Aminivibrio sp.: one gene and its partner. The protein of the gene in region 1 interacts with the protein of each later gene in a pairwise test. Links are inferred from orthologs where the notes say so. Each region holds a gene or a part of one and is shown on either strand. Other genes may lie near its edges.

Region 1 (4,659 bases):
TCTCGCCAAGAGAGACCCGGAGAACCCGGACTACACCCGCAGGTTCGAGCTCTTTATCTGCGGCAAGGAAGTGGCCAACGCTTTCAGCGAGCTGAACGATCCGCTGGACCAGCGGGGCCGGTTCGAGGACCAGCTCAAAAAGAAGGAGGCCGGCGATGACGAGGCTCATGATTTCGATGAGGACTTCATAAACGCCATCGAGACGGGCCTTCCCCCCACGGGAGGACTGGGCATCGGCGTGGACCGGCTTGTCATGTTCCTCACCGACTCCAGGTCCATCCGGGATGTCATTCTTTTCCCGACCATGAAGCCCCTGCCTTCCCGCACCAGGGAGGACGGCGGTGAGGCCGCAGGGGAGTAGGAGGCTGACCCCCCGTGCCCCGGGACGAGGAACGAGCGTTGGAGATACCTGAAGAGGTCCGGCGGCGGGCGGCTTTCCTGCAAAGGGAGCTCGCCCGCCACGGGCGCCTCTATTACGTGGAGGACGCTCCCGAAATTCCCGATGACGAATACGACGCCCTTTACCGGGAGCTTGTCGATCTCGAGGCCACATGGCCGGAGCTCGCCTCCCCCGATTCGCCCACGAAGCGGGTCGGCGCGAAGGCGAGTGAACGGTTCGAGAAAGTCACCCTCTCGGTCCCCATGCTTAGCCTGGACAACGCCCTGAACGGGGAGGATTTGGACGGCTTCCTGAACCGAACCGCCCCCTGGGCGGCGGGAGGGTATGTCTGCGAGATGAAGATCGACGGCCTCGCCGTTTCCCTCACCTATGAGGACGGCGCCTTCGTCAGGGGAACGACCCGGGGAGACGGGCGGGTGGGGGAGGATATCACCGCCAACCTCAGGACTATCCGCACCCTTCCCCTCACCCTTTCAGACTTTCCCCGGGGGCGGGTGGAGGTCCGGGGCGAAGTGTTTCTTGAGAGAAAATACTTCGCGCGCCTCAACGAAGAACGGGAAGAGCGGGGAGAGCCCCTCTTCGCCAACCCCAGGAACGCCGCCGCAGGAAGCCTCCGGCAGCTCGACCCGGCGGTCACCGCCGGAAGAAGGCTTTCCATCTACCTGTACTCGGTGGTCTTCCCCGAACATCTTGGTCTCGCCTCCCAGAGGGAGATCCTGGAATGGCTCTCCCGGGTCGGGTTTCCCGTCCAGAAAGCCTGGCAGTTCTGCCCCGACGGAGATGCAGTGAAGGAGTTCGTCGCCGCCTGGGAAAAGAGACGATTCTCCCTTCCCTATGCCACCGACGGGGTGGTGGTGAAGCTCGACTCCCTTCGCGCCTGGAGCGAAATGGGATCCACCTCCCACGCCCCCCGGTGGGCCATAGCCTTCAAGTATCCCCCGGAGGAAAAGACCACCCGCCTTTCCGATATCATCGTCTCCGTGGGTAGGACCGGGGTACTCACCCCCGTGGCCGTCCTCGAGCCGGTGACCCTTTCCGGGACGGTGGTCCGGCGGGCGAGCCTCCACAACGAGGACGAACTCCGCCGAAAAGACCTCCGGATCGGGGATATGGTCCGGGTCCGGAAGGCGGGGGAGATCATCCCGGAGGTGCTCGGGGCCGTGAAGGAGCTCAGGAACGGAACCGAGCGGGAGTTTGTCATGCCTGAAGCCTGCCCGTCCTGCGGATCCCCGGTGGTGCGTCTCAAAGGCGAGGCTGCCCTCCGGTGTATGAACAGGGCTTCCTGTCCCGCCCAGCTCAAGGAGGGCATCCGCCATTTCGCCTCCCGGGGCGGCATGGACATCCGCGGCCTGGGCGACAGGCTGGTTGAGCAGCTCGTGGACAAGGGGATTGTCCGCACGGTGTCCGATCTGTACCGTCTTTCGATCGACTCGGTGGCCGGCCTGGACCGGATGGGGCCGAAGTCGGCGGAAAACCTGCTGGAAGCCGTCAGGACTTCGAAGGAACGGCCCTTCTCCCGCCTCCTCGCCGCCCTCGGCATTCGGTTCGTGGGGGCCCGGGGGGCGGAGATCCTGGCAGAGGCCTTCCGGGATGTGCAGACCCTCAGCAAGGCTCCGGAAGAAGCCCTGGCATCGGTGGAGGGCATCGGACCCGTCATGGCGGCGTCCATCCGGTCCTTTTTCGCCAGGGAACAGAACAGGAAACTGCTGGAGGAACTGGCGGAGCTCGGCCTCAGGGGCGCCCTTCCAGCCCCGGAAGAACAGCCCGGTGAGCAGGGATCCCGGTTCCTCGAGGGCATGCGCATCGTTTTCACCGGGGAGCTGGATTCCCTGACCCGGAGCGAAGCCGAGGCCCTCGCGAAGGCAGCAGGCGCGGCGTGTTCCTCCAGCGTGAGCAGCAGAACCTCCCTGGTGGTGGCCGGCAAAGAAGCGGGGAGCAAGCTCGCGAAGGCCGCCGCCCTCGGAGTGCCCATCGTGGGAGAAGAAGAATTTCTCGAAATGATCCGCAGCGGAAGGACTTCCTGAAGGTCTCTTCAAGAAATACCCCACCGGTCGTTTCGTCGAACAGGAGGCAAAGCCAATGACGATCAGCGAAAAGGACGTTCGGCACGTGGCCGATCTCGCCAGGCTGCGCGTGGAGGAGAAAGAGATAGAACCTCTCGTGCGCCATTTTGAAGCCATCCTGGGCCATTTCGCCACCCTTTCCCGGGCCCGGGAAGAAGGGCGGCTGAATCTCGACGGGGTGGATCCCTTTCTCTTTTCCGAGAGGGAAGCCCCTCCTCTCCGGGAGGACGAGCCTGTCCGGTCCACCGTCCGGGATGACGTGCTGGCAGCCGCACCGGAGAGGAAGGGCAGCTTCTTCGTCGTTCCCCGGATCCTGGAGGAGGAATAGGGTATGGAGCTCTTTGCCCTCTCCGCCGCGGAGATGGTCCGCGGCATAAAAGCTAAGGATTTCTCAGCGTCGGAGGTGTTCGCCTCCTGTATTTCCCGGATCGAAGACCTCGAACCGGAACTGTCCGCTATGCTGGCCCTCACCGCCGACAGGGGACGGGAAGAAGCTGCCCGGATCGACGGAATGATCGCCCGCCGTATGGACCCCGGTCCTCTCGCGGGCGTGCCCGTTGTCTTGAAGGACAACATGTGCCTCCGGGGAGTTCCGGCAACCTGCGCCAGCAGGATCCTCGAGGGGTGGATCCCTCCCTACGACGCGAGAGTCGCGGAACTGCTCGCCGGGGCCGGGGCCGTCTTCGCCGGAAAGGCCAACATGGACGAGTTCGCCATGGGAAGCTCCACGGAGTTCTCCGCCTTTCACCCGACGTCCAACCCCTGGGATACCGGCAGGGTGCCGGGAGGCAGCTCCGGGGGAAGCGCCGCGGCTGTGGCCGCCGGGTATGCCCCCCTGGCTCTCGGGAGCGACACGGGAGGGTCCATCCGCCAGCCGGCCTCCTACTGCGGGATTTACGGCCTCAAGCCCACCTACGGCCTCGTGAGCCGGTGGGGCCTCGTGGCCTTCGCCTCGTCCCTCGACCAGATCGGCCCCTTCGCCCGCACCGTGGAGGATCTCGCCCTCCTGCTTTCGGTCATCGCCGCTCCCGACGCCAGGGACGGAACGTGCAGCCGCAGGGAGCGCCCGGACTACACGGCGCATCTCGCTGCCGTCTCCCTCAGGGGAAAGAGAATAGCCGTGGTGAAGGAGCTTGACGCCATGCAGTCCTCCGTGGACCCGGAGGTACGCCGGGTCCTGGAAAATACCCTGAACCTCTGCCGGGAGGAGGGGGCGGAGATCGTGGAGGTCTCCCTTCCCGTCTCCCTCGAGTTCGGCCTGCCCTGCTACTACATCCTCGCCCCCGCCGAGGCCGGCTCGAACCTGGCCCGGTTCGACGGAGTCCGGTACGGTCTTTCCTGCAGGGAGGACACCCTGCTCGACCTCTACCTCACAACCCGGGGGGCCGGCTTCGGCACCGAGGTGAAGCGGAGGATCCTCACCGGGACCTACGTGCTCAGCTCGGGGTACTACGATGCCTACTACCTCACAGCCCAGAAGGTCCGCTCTCTCATGAAGGCCGAGTTCCGGAAGGCCTTCGAAGAGTGCGACCTCATCGCCCTGCCCACGGCCCCAGCGCCCCCCTTCAAAAAGGGCGAGCTGGTGGACGACCCCATCCGGATGTACCTGGCCGACGTGTTCACCCTTCCTGTGAACCTCGCCGAACTGCCGGCCCTGTCCCTCAACGGCGGATTCACCGGCGGAGAAAAACCCCTGCCCGTGGGCGTCCAGTTCATCGCGCCCCAGTGGGGCGAGCCCGAACTGCTGAACGCCGCGGCCGTCCTGGAGCGGCACCTCGGAAAGGCGCGCATGGCGCCCAGGAGTGCAGCGACGGAAGGAGGGAACGTCCGATGACTTTCCGGTACATCCCCGTCATCGGCCTGGAAATCCACGTGCAGCTTTCCACGGCCACGAAAATCTTCTGCCCGTGCTCCACGGACTACATTGGGGCCGAGCCGAACACCAACGTCTGCCCCGTGTGTCTCGGCCTCCCCGGGAGCCTTCCCGTCCTGAACAAAAAGGCGGTGGAACTGGGTGTCCGGGCCGGGCTGGCCCTGTCCTGCACCATCAAGAACCACTCGGTCTTCCACCGGAAAAACTATTTCTACCCCGACCTGCCCAAGGCATACCAGATAAGCCAGTACGACCTTCCCCTCGCCGAGGGAGGAGAGATCTTCATTCCCGGCGACGACGGCCGGCCACGTCGGATCCGCATC
Region 2 (4,815 bases), on another replicon or contig:
AGAAGAAAGTCCATGATTACGAACAAGGTGAAAACCCTTTACACGAAGTCGGCCTGATTTTCACCTTAAAGTTAAAGGCACGGCGGGAACTTTCAAGCTGAGCGGACGGACGTCCACTCGGCTTTTTTTATTTGCTTCCACCACTCTCCATGCACTGCGTCAGAAGGGCCTCGAAGCCGAACCAACCTTCCGCCGAGGAGGTTTTTTCTTTCCATGAAAGGGAGATAAGACCGGCCGCAAGGTCAGCCAAAGCCCGGGCCGGGTAGCGCCTGAGGGCTTCCCTGGACATTTTCAGAGGGTATTCCTTGATCTGGAGGACGAGACGCACCCAGTCGCCGCCCTTGTCAGGAAAGAGTCCGAGGTAGAGCGCCGGACGGATCCTGTTGTAAAGGGCAGTGACAAGAGGAAGAACGCTCTCTTCTTTTTTGAGGTGCTCCAGGCAGGAGAAGATCTCCCCAGTACGCCCCGTGCAGAAAGCATCCAGAAAGGAAAGCATCCTGCTCTTTCCCTCGTCGAAGGAGAGACTTTTCACCATCTCCCCGGTGACCACGTCCCCGGCGGCGTACCTGCCGAGCTTGTCAACCTCGGACCGAAGTTCTCCCGGGTCGTCGAGCATCTCGGCCAGGAAGGCAGCCCCGTCGTCGGACAGGCGGACGTTCATCTCCTTCGCCAGAGCCATGACCCACCCCTTCCGTTCCCATGGCGCCAAGGAGGTGGTTCCCGCCCGCAGAAAGCCTACTTTTTTCCTTGTCTCCGGGGCAAAGAGTTTCGTGGGGGCCGATTCATAGACCAAGAGGATGACTTCCGCAGCCCCCTCTTCTTCGAGGAAGGGCTCCAGGGCATCGGGGAAGGGGCCGAGAAGTTCGGCCCCTTCCACTACTGTGACTCGTTTTTCGTCAAACAGGCTGCCCGTCCTGCCGGCGGAAATAAGAGCGGACCATTCGCCCCCTTCGGAGACCCCCGAACGGGTATATCCCTCCGCCTCGAGGGCGGCGAGGGTGTCTTCCAGAAGCTGCCGCCCGGCGGCGCCTGACGTGGTCAGCGCCTTCAGCCTGGGCATGCTACCTCTTCACCACCACGTTGACGAGCCTGTCAGGAACAGCGATGATCCTGACGATTTCCTGCCCCTCTATCCGTTTGGCCACCCCCGGGAGTTCGAGGACCCCGCGCTTCAGATCCTCTTCGCCGAGCCCTGCAGGGAATTCCGCCTTTTCCCGGACTTTGCCGTTGATCTGTACCACCACGGTGACCGTATCGGCCTCGAGAGCCTCTTCCTCCGCCGAAGGCCAGGAAAGTTTCGCAAGCGTCTCCCCGTGCCCCGTCATCTCCCACAGCTCTTCCGTGATATGAGGGCAGAAGGGGTTCAGGCAGGAAAGAAGGACATCGACTCCCTCGCGAAAGAGCGCATGTTCCTCGTCACTCCCGATCCTGAAGGAGACAAGGGCGTTCAGGAGCTCCATCAGGCGAGCCACAGCCGTGTTGAACTGTTTTTCCCGGTCAATGTCCCTGGTCACGTCCCTGATGGTGGTGTGGATTTTTCTCTTGAGCTCCCGGAGGCGGGGTTCCTTCAGGTTCTTCATGGGTACCGGCCGGTTCGGGCCGGCCTTCCCCAGAACCGGGAGGTTTTCCTCCACGAGCCTCCAGACCCGGTTAAGAAACCGGTGCGCTCCCTCCACTCCCCGCTCCGACCAGTCGAGATCATTGGCGGGAGGGGCTGCAAAAAGGATGAAGAGCCGGGCAGTGTCCGCACCGTACTTTGAGATGATTTCATCGGGATCGACCACGTTCCCCAGGGATTTGGACATTTTCGCTCCGTTCTTGATGACCATGCCCTGGGTCAGGAGATTGGTAAAGGGCTCCCTGGTGGTGCTCAGGCCGATGTCTGCGAAAAACTTGGTGAAGAATCTGGCGTAAATAAGATGCAGGCAGGCGTGCTCGATGCCGCCGATGTACTGGTCCACAGGCATCCAGTAGGCTGCCTCCTCTTTCGAAAACACCTCGCCCTCATTTCTGGGCGAACAGTACCGGAAGAAATACCATGAGGAGCAGATGAACGTATCCATGGTGTCCGCTTCCCGCCGCCCCGGCCGGCCGCACTTCGGGCAGGGCACGGAAAGCCATTCACCGTCCTCGGCGAGGGGAGACTTGCCCACCTCGGTGATCTTCACGTTGCCGGGAAGCAGCACCGGAAGTTCCTCTTCCGGGACGGGGACCACACCGCAGCGGTCGCAGTACACCACGGGAATGGGGGCACCCCAGTATCTCTGCCGGGAAATGAGCCAGTCCCGGATCCTGAAGTTCACTTCCCTGGTGCATAATCCCTTCTGAACGCCCCATTCGATCATCTCGGGGATCGCCCGGGACGTGGGAAGGCCGTCGAACTGCCCCGAATTGCACGTAATCCCGTCGTCTTCGAAGGCTTTTTCCATGGAATTTCCGTCAAGCGGCTCCCCTTCGGCGGGGTTGATCACAGGCTTTACGGGAATGCCGTATTTCCTGGCGAACTCGAAGTCCCTCTGGTCGTGGGCCGGCACGCCCATGATGGCTCCCGTTCCGTAATCCATAAGGATGTAGTTGGCGATGAGGATGGGGAACTCCTCCCCCGTCACGGGGTTCACGGCGGAGAAGCCGGTGAAGATGCCTTCCTTTTCGCCTCCTACAGCAGTGCGTTCTATGGAACTCTGGGAGACGCACTTCTGCACGAAGGCCGAAATCCTCTCCCCTTCAGGGGAGAGGCTGATGATCTTCTGCACGAAGGGGTGTTCCGGGGCAAGGGCGAGGAAGGTCACGCCGAAAATCGTGTCGAACCGGGTGGTAAAGGTTTCGATCTTTTCGCCGGTGGTCTTCTCGGTGAAGGAGAGCCTGGCCCCCTCGGAGCGGCCGATCCAGTTCCGCTGCATGATCTTGACCCGCTCCGGCCAGCCCGGAAGGTTGTCAAGGTCGTCAAGCAGCTCCTGGGCGTAATCGGTTATTCTCAGGAACCACTGCTCCAGGTTGCGCTTCACCACGGGAGTGCCGCATCTCCAGCAATGCCCGTCGTTGATGACCTGCTCGTTGGCGAGCACGGTGCTGCAGCTTGCACACCAGTTCACGGGAGCGTTTTTCCTGTAGGCAAGCCCCTTCTTGAAAAACTGGAGGAAGATCCACTGGGTCCATCGATAATAATCGGGATTGCACGTCTCGATCCGCCTTCGCCAGTCGTAGCTGCAACCCATGTGCTTGAGCTGCTCCGTCATGTGTTCGATATTCTGCCAGGTCCACTCCGCCGCAGGGGTGTTGTATTTCATTGCGGCGTTTTCCGCAGGCATGCCGAAAGCGTCGAAGCCGATGGGATGAAGCACGTTCAGCCCCTTCTTCCAGAGGAAACGGGTCAACATGTCGCCGATGGAATAATTCCTCAGGTGCCCCATATGGAGGGCGCCGCTCGGGTAGGGGAACATTTCAAGGCAGTAGAACTTCTCCCTGCCTGGTTCGGTGTCGGCGTTGAACGTGCCTTCGCTCTCCCACGTATGCTGCCATTTTTGCTCGATGGATTGAAAATCGTAGCCCATTAGCCCTTCCTCCTTGATGAACACTGCATTTTTACCTGTAAACGCACAAACGACCAGCCACCCTGTGCAACTGGCGGAATCCGTCAGTCCGGGCGTCGGTCGTTCAGCTGTCCGTCCTTTCAGGAACGAACCGGCCTTTTCGGCATTATATACCAAACAAGGCCGTTCCGGAGGAGAAAATACCCCCGAAACGGCCTTCATCCGGAAAAGGTTCTTCCTGCCCTATGCTTCATCCTTCTTGAAAAACCTGTCCATGAAGGGCTTCACAAGGTCGAGAGGCAGAGGGAATATGGTAGTGGAATTCTTGTCCCCGCTGATCTCCCGAAGCGTCTGGAGGTACCTCAGCTGCAGTGTGATGGGGGACGCCTCCATCTGCTTCGCCGCCTCGCTGAGCTTCTGGGCGGCCTGCATTTCTCCCTCGGCGTTGATGATCTTTGCCCTCCGCTCCCGCTCTGCTTCAGCCTGCTTCGCCATGGCCCGCTTCATGCTCTCTGGCAGCTCCAGCTCCTTCACTTCCACGGCGCTGACCTTGATGCCCCAGGAATCAGTTCGTTCGTCGATGATCTTCTGAAGCTCGCTGTTGATCTTCTCCCTCGAAGAGAGAACCTCGTCGAGATCCGCCGACCCCACCACGGAACGGAGGGTTGTCTGGGAGAGGAGACTCGTGGCCAGAATGTAGTTTTCCACTTCCACCACCGAGAAAGCCGGGTCCATGACCCGGAAATACACCACGGCATTCACCTTGATGGGAACGTTGTCCTTCGTGATAACCTCCTGGACGGGAACGTCCAGAGTCACGACACGAAGGTCAACCCTTACCACCCTGTCGATGAGGGGAATGACCAGAACAATACCGGGTCCCTTGGAACCCACGAGCCTCCCGAGACGGAAGACCACCACCCGCTGGTACTCGGGCACCACCTTCACCGCCGATGCCAGGATGAACACGGCGATGATAAGGAATCCGAAGGATGTGCCTATACTGAGAATCATCTCCACTGCGTCGGTAACCATGGGTTTTCCTCCTTATTTATCTGCTGGTTTTTCCGAACTTTCCCCGGCGGGAAGGACCTTCCCGCCGTCTTCATCGATGACCAGTGTTATTCCCTGGACCGCTGCCACTTTTCCCGTTCTTCCCCTGGATATGGGAGCGCCGTCGCGGCTCCTGGCCCTCCATATCTCTCCCCGGCACTTGACAAGCCCCACGGGCGCCAGGTCCTCCACCACTTCCGCTACCGTACCGATCATCCCCTCCCTGCCGGAA

Evidence for each region.
Region 2: the proteins of ligA (region 1) and leuS interact in binary tests that used the Escherichia coli proteins (3 or more experiments, as listed by UniProt). The link is inferred for Aminivibrio sp. from one-to-one orthologs.

Annotation. Positions count from the first base shown.
Region 1 is NZ_JAESIH010000068.1:29,134-33,792, reverse strand. The notes cover bases 1-2,899. They hold ligA (NAD-dependent DNA ligase LigA), read left to right. Parts: upstream 1-375; coding sequence 376-2,424; downstream 2,425-2,899. Other genes in these bases: gatA (Asp-tRNA(Asn)/Glu-tRNA(Gln) amidotransferase subunit GatA), read left to right, coding at 2,795-2,899; gatC (Asp-tRNA(Asn)/Glu-tRNA(Gln) amidotransferase subunit GatC), read left to right, coding at 2,480-2,791; lysS (lysine--tRNA ligase), read left to right, coding at 1-361. In the rest of the region: more of gatA, read left to right, coding at 2,900-4,297; Asp-tRNA(Asn)/Glu-tRNA(Gln) amidotransferase subunit GatB, read left to right, coding at 4,294-4,659. UniProt on the Escherichia coli protein: DNA ligase that catalyzes the formation of phosphodiester linkages between 5'-phosphoryl and 3'-hydroxyl groups in double-stranded DNA using NAD as a coenzyme and as the energy source for the reaction.
Region 2 is NZ_JAESIH010000074.1:12,273-17,087, reverse strand. The notes cover bases 807-3,861. They hold leuS (leucine--tRNA ligase), read right to left. Parts: upstream 3,552-3,861; coding sequence 1,062-3,551; downstream 807-1,061. Other genes in these bases: JMJ95_RS12635 (slipin family protein), read right to left, coding at 3,774-3,861; holA (DNA polymerase III subunit delta), read right to left, coding at 807-1,060. Also shown: rpsT (30S ribosomal protein S20), read left to right, coding at 1-57; more of holA, read right to left, coding at 128-806; more of JMJ95_RS12635, read right to left, coding at 3,862-4,565; JMJ95_RS12630 (nodulation protein NfeD), read right to left, coding at 4,578-4,815.